Regions from separate parts of the Rothia sp. HMSC061E04 genome, predicted to be linked through region 1. Evidence: riboswitches for the same ligand, from Rfam matches in the RefSeq annotation. Region 1 holds a riboswitch; the other holds the start of a gene.

Evidence for each region. Region 1 has a riboswitch for thiamine pyrophosphate ahead of HMPREF2927_RS00420 (ECF transporter S component). Riboswitches for the same ligand answer to the same signal wherever they lie in the genome.
Region 2: it holds a riboswitch for thiamine pyrophosphate, as region 1 does, so the genes downstream of both, HMPREF2927_RS07635 (bifunctional hydroxymethylpyrimidine kinase/phosphomethylpyrimidine kinase) here and HMPREF2927_RS00420 (ECF transporter S component) in region 1, are expected to answer to the same signal.

What each region holds. Positions count from the first base shown of each region.
Region 1 covers NZ_KV813685.1:31,661-34,860, forward strand. Annotated here, with positions in the region: gene HMPREF2927_RS00410 (MFS transporter) at 1-1,073, opposite strand, end outside; gene HMPREF2927_RS00415 (DUF4235 domain-containing protein) at 1,234-1,467, opposite strand; TPP riboswitch at 1,735-1,835, shown strand; gene HMPREF2927_RS00420 (ECF transporter S component) at 1,894-2,526, shown strand; gene HMPREF2927_RS00425 (ABC transporter ATP-binding protein) at 2,590-3,200, shown strand, end outside.
Region 2 covers NZ_KV813706.1:183,909-187,108, forward strand. Annotated here, with positions in the region: gene HMPREF2927_RS07635 (bifunctional hydroxymethylpyrimidine kinase/phosphomethylpyrimidine kinase) at 1-995, opposite strand, end outside; TPP riboswitch at 984-1,182, opposite strand; gene HMPREF2927_RS07640 (ABC transporter ATP-binding protein) at 1,393-3,141, opposite strand; gene HMPREF2927_RS07645 (ABC transporter transmembrane domain-containing protein) at 3,143-3,200, opposite strand, start outside.

The sequences.
Region 1 (3,200 bases):
AGCGGGGTAGCCGCCAAGATAATGCCGACCAGCGAGATAACAATAATCGCCTTTGGGCCCAGGTAGTCATCCAGGTAGCCGCCCAGGATCGCGCCAGCCGCGGCGACAGCGCTACCGGCAATACCGAACAGAATCACCTCGGAGGTGCTGAAACCGAACGTGCCCGCCGCGAGAATACCGCCGAACGTAAAAATACCGGACAGACCATCACGGAACACTGCCGAAGCGATCAGGAACCACAGGGTCTGCGGGGAGGTCATCTTCAGGCGACGAATCGTGCGCCACAGCGCCTTGTAGGAGGCGAGCAGACCGCCCTGACGAGCCGGGGAGAAACGCTCCAGGCCCAGCTCCAGGAAACGCAGCTCGCGGGTGGGTAGCACCTCCGGCAGGAAGCGCTCGCGGGTGCGCATACGAACCAGCAGCGGCACGCAGAAGAAGAGGCACCAGGCGGCGGCGAACAGTGCGACCGCACGGATATTCAGGGCGTTCTCGGTGGTCAGGCCGAGCACCTCGGGGGTAAGCACAAAACCCCACAGCACCACAGCCAGCGCCAGGATGCCGCCAATGTACCCGGCAGCCCATCCGGCGCCCGAAATCTTACCGATATTCTCCGGGTGGGAGATACGCGGCAGCACGGCGTTATAGTTCACGTACGCGAACTCGCTGAACACGCTCGCCGCAGAAATCAGGGCGACACCCAGCCACAAGTACTGCGGGGTGGGGCCCACGAAGAAGCACGCCGCCATCGAACCGACCAGCAGTATGGTGTTCACACCGAGCCAGAAGATACCGCGGCCGGACTTATCGTTACGCTGACCGGTGACCGGCGCCAGAATCGCAATGAGGAAACCGGCGATGGTCAGACCCAAAGACAGCGCCGAAGAGGTCTCTTCGGGGGAGCCGAAGTAGCTGCTGGTCAGGTACACGGTGAAGATGAAGGTCGTCATAATCGAGTCGAAGCTCGACGAACCAACATCCCACATGACCCAGGACGCGACCGAACGGCGGCTGTTCGCGTGGTCAACGACCCTACGCTGAGCCTTCGCCTTACGGCGGGGAGAAGAAATAGTCATAGTTGTGCTTTCAGGTGCCGAGGTGGCGCTTCAGCGTAGCGGCGGCATGAAACCGGCTGAAGTAGAGCGGGCGTGCTGAAGAAGGAACACCAGGCGGTACGTACCGAGCGAAGATACGTACCGCCTAGTTCATGAACTTTCACGCGGAAAGCGCAAAGTCTTAGTTGAAGAAACGACGCTGCAGGCGAGCAACACCGAAGCTCACCACAGCACCCACGACGGAGGTCAGAACGGTCCAGAGGATGACCTGACGCAGGGTATCTTCAGACTCGTGGGAAATGGCGGGAGGCTGGTTACCGGTAGCCTTGGTCCAGGCTGCGCCCAGGCCCTTACCAACCAGGGCTACAGCGCCCATGTTGATACCCGCAATAGCAAGCTTAGCGACGGGGTTCATATGTATCTCCTTAGCTGTATACGATGCGGCGTCCTGCCCGTGAACCCCTTCGGGGTTGGGGTGAGAAAAGAGCGCCACTCCCTAGCGTATAGGGTTTAAGGCGTTCGTGCCGCCTTGGGGCCTCTCCGTCCCAAAATTGTACACCGTGCAATTCTGTAATGTGGGCAGAAGAAGGGAACAAAAAGCGGCAAATTGGCGCGAACAGCCAGACACGCCTACAATCGAACCTGGGCTTCCACCCGCACCACAACGGTACGGACAAGGAACCCCAAACGACAGGGGAGCGCCACCGAGGCGCTGAGAGTGCTAAGCAGACCCTCGAACCTGATCCGGTTAGTACCGGCGTAGGGAGTCGAATTTCTTCTCAATGCCCTCGTCCAATCAGAGGGCGAGGACATTCCCCTTCCAACGACGGAAGGACCACCAATGTCACAGAACGCAACCCCCGCCTCCCAGGCATCCACCCAGGCAGAAGCGAAGAAGCCGAACCTGCGCTGGCGAGTCAACGAAATCGTCATCGCCGCAGTTATCGCAGTAGCCTGCGCCGTCATCTTCTGGATTTGGGACATCGCAGTTTCCCCCGCCACCAAAACCGCACTCGTAGCAGCACCCGAATTCCGCCCCATCATCGGCGGCGCATGGCTGCTCGGCGGCACCCTCGGCGGCCTGCTCATCCGCAAGCCCGGTGCGGCACTCTTCTGCGAAATCGTCGCAGCATTCATCTCCGTACTCTTCACCGGCGGCGCATGGAGTGGCGAAATCCTACTCGCAGGCCTCATCCAGGGCATCGGCGCTGAAGTTGCCTTCGCGATCTTCGGCTACCGCCGCTGGAACGCAACCGTCGCCATCTTCGCCGGTGCGCTCAGCGGCCTGTTCATGGGCGGTAACGAAATCTTCATCTACTACCCCGACATGGAACCGGTCAAGGCAATCATCTACGTAGCATGCTCCGTCATCTCCGGTGCAGTCATCGCAGGCTTCCTCGCATGGATTCTCGTGCAGAACCTCGCCAAGACCGGTGTGCTCTCCTCGCTGGCATCCGGCAAGACCCGCCGCTAACCACCAGCAACTAGTCACCACTCGGCACACTACAGCAGCCACACAAAAGGCTAAGGAACTATCATGGAAGCAACACCGCGCGGGGCGCGCATCGAGCTCAACAACTTCAGCTGGCACCACCCCGGACGCCCAGAACCCGTCATCAGCGGACTCAACCTCACCATCAACCCCGGTGAAAAAGTCCTGCTACTGGGCACCTCCGGCGCCGGCAAATCAACGCTCCTGCACGCCATCGCCGGTGTGCTCCACGATGACGACGGCGAATCCGCCAGCGGCACCATCACCATCAACGGGCAAGCACCCGCCGAAGCACGCGGCACCGCAGGCATGATGCAGCAGGACCCCGAATCCTCCATCGTCATGGCAACCGTCGGCAACGACGTAGCGTTCGGCCCCGAAAACCTGCGCGTACCCCGCGAAGAAATCTGGGGCCGCGTCACCGAAGCCCTCACCGCCGTAGGGCTCAACCCCCTGCCCCTCGACCACCCCAGCAGCGCGCTGTCTGGCGGACAGAAGCAGCGCCTCGGCCTGGCGGGCATCCTCTCGATGCACCCCGGCGCCATGATCCTCGACGAACCCACCGCCAACCTTGACCCCTCCGGCGTGCGGGAAGTACGCGACAGCATCCTTACCGCCGCGCAAGCCACCGGCGCGACCCTGCTCGTCGTAGAACA
Region 2 (3,200 bases), on a different contig from region 1:
TGATGCCACGGGTACGCGGAGGCGGCAGCCTCCAGACGGCGGGCACGGGCGGCGTGGTCCACCGGGCCGTGGCCCTCACCGGAGCCGACCTGCAGACCGGCACCTGCGGCAATGGCTTCGTGGAGCCAGCGGGTGCTCCACTGCAGGGCGCGGTGGGTGTCTTCGCTAGTCAGAACGCTCTGCTCTGCGGTGTGCCCTGCGGCTTCGGTGTGCTGCAGCAGTTCCACGCCCAGGCGGGTTGCCAGCGAAGAGGACAGGGAGCATCCGGTGCCGTGCGTATTACGGCTGTCCAGGCGCGGGGTGCGCACGTGCGCGCAGGTGCCGTCCGGGAAGACCGCGGTGTTACCGGCGTCCTGACCGCATAGGTGGCCGCCCTTCACAATCACGGTAGTTCCGGTCGCCGCAGCAAGGTTCGCCGCCTGCTCGTGCGCCTCATCGAAAGTCTGAGCGGGCTCCTTCTGGCAGAGCACGGCGAGCTCCGGAATGTTCGGGGTAATCACATTCACGAGCGGCACGAGATCGCGCAGCGCCTGCTCCGCTTCCGCCTGCAGCAGGCGGTCACCGCTGGAAGCAATCATGACCGGGTCGAGCACGACCACGGGCGCGGGATGCTCACTCAGCCAGGTACGAACCGTGCGGATCGTGTCTGCGTCGCCGAGCATGCCGATTTTCACGGCGTCAACCGTGACGTCATCAAAAACGGCGGCAAGCTGCGCGGTCAAAAATTCCAGGGGCGGGGTGAATACTTCACGAACCCCGCACGTGTTTTGGGCGACCAGTGAGGTGGTCACGCACATGCCGTAACCGCCGGATGCGGTAATAGATTTGAGGTCCGCTTGGATGCCCGCACCGCCGGAGGGGTCGGTTCCCGCAATGGAGAGAACCCTCGGCACTCGAGCTGTCTGGGGTGCCCCGGATGCTCCGGAGGCGCTCGCGCCGGGTACAGGGCTGGTGGTGGGTGCGCACGCGGGCGCGATAGGCTGCTCTGCCATCATCGATAATCCCTTCGCTAGTTCGAACTAGAGCAGGTTCAATGGGTGATTCTCTCAGCCTTGAGTGTTCTTACGCCGTTTCGTGCGTCCACTGTGCCGTAGCTCTTCGCTGTGCCGTAGCCCTTCGTTGGGCGGCCAGTTGGGCGGGTTAGCGGGTCGCGGGCGTCTCAAGGCACCCCATATCGCTCTGCCAGGTTATCACAATGATTCTCCGTAGCTAAAAGTTCTGCGGGTAACAAGTGAATCTCTCCGAAATTTTCGTTTGAGTCTTGCGTTACTGCAGGGGCTCCTCACCGCCGATTTCAGCGCACCCTTGTACGGAAACCACCCGTTAAACACGTAGTGCCCGGCACCGCTTCACACGGTACCGGGCACTATCAGCCTGGCTTATCCTCCAGGCTTAGGTCAGGGCGAAAATCTCTGCCGGTGAACCCTCCGCAATGATCCTACCCTCGTGTAGCAGGACCGCACGGTCAGCCAGCGAGGCGATACGCGCATCGTGCGAAATAATCAGCACCGCACGGTTCGCCAGCACGGCGCTCAGGGACTCGGTTGCGTCCGCGAGCTCCAGCTGGGTGGTGGACTCGTCCAGAATCACGGCGTGCGGGTCGGCAAGCACAATACGTGCCAGTGCCAGCTGCTGAATCTGGTCGCGGGTCAGCGGCGAATCCGCGCCGCTGACGACAGTATCTATGCCCTGCGGCAGGTCGCGCCACCAGCGGGCACCGATAGCGTCCAGCGCCTCGCCCATCTGCTCGACGGTTGCATCCGGCACGACCACCGTAAAGTTATCGGCGAGGGTGCCGAAGAAGACGTGCGCTTCCTGGGTGCAGACCAGCAGGCGCGGCCGGCCATCAGCGGCGGCATCGGTCGGGAAGTCGCCGTGACCGACCGGGCGACCCATCACGGTGATGGTGCCTTCCAGGGCGGTCAGCGAACCACCAATCAGACGAGCCAGGGTGGTCTTACCCGAGCCGGAACGACCCACCAGGGCGAGCGCCTCACCGCGGCGAATCTTCAGGTTGATACCTTCAAGCACCAGGGCGTCCGGCGAGTAGCCGTAGGAGACGTCGGTGCAGTCAATGGCGTACTCCGGGTTCTTCACGGCTTCATCAGACACGGCGGCGAACGCTTCGGCACGGTGCTGTGCACGCGCCTCACGTTGCTTCTTCGCCAGGGAGACCACACCGAACACGCGGCCCATGTTCACGAGCATGATGCGCAGGCTGCTGACGTGGTGGTTCAGCATGTCGGCGAGGGTTCGCAGGCTGAAGACCATGACCGAGGCGGTCGCTACGGCACCCCAGGAAGCCCAACCGAGAGCCACGCAGGCGGCGCCCCAGAGCATACACAGAATCGTGGGGATCCAAGCGTTAATAGCGTCCACGGTGAAGTACAGCTGGCGGATGCGCACCATGCCCAGCTGCGCGGCGAACTGGCGCTTGTTCTCACCGGCGAAGGCGTCTTCGCGGGCGGTGTGAACGCCCAGCTCACGGATCGTGGAGGTGCCGCGAATGTTCTCGGTCAGCACACTGTTGAGGTCACTCACGCGCTCCTGGGCGGTCTGGTTGCGTGCCGCCATGAGCGGCAGCATCTTCGACATGATGAGGGCAAGACCGGCAATCATGGGTAGCATGATCAGGCCCATTGCCGGGCTCACAACCGCTAGCGAAATGGTGGAGATAATGAAGTACAGCACCACGTAGATTGCGCCGAGCAGGTCCTCGCTGACGGACTTGGCTGCCGAGGACAGGTCGTCGGTCACGCGGGTGAGCAGGTCACCGCTACCGGCTTCTTCCACGGTGCGTGCGTCCAGGTCGAGGGTGCCGTCGAGGGTGTCCTGGTTGGCGTCACGGGTGACGAGCGCACCCAGTCGCGCCGCACTGTACGAGGAGACCATGAGGGTTATCGCCTGCACGATGAACGCCGCCAGGATAATCAGAATCGGCTGCCACGGGTAGCTGGAGAACTTGCCCGCCACCACGTCGTCCACGGTGGCACCAATCTGCAGGGGCACCACCGCACCCATGAGGGTGCTGACCATGTAGATGACGAAGGTGTAGAGGGCTCGCCCCTTGTGCGCCGCGAGGTAGTTCCACATGCGGCGTGCTACGTAGGCGGGGCTTTCGATGGGGAGCTGCTTTGCCATGCTAGTTCACCTCCTGATTCTGAGTGGTTTCGGTCTGAACAGTTTCAGACTGAGCGGTT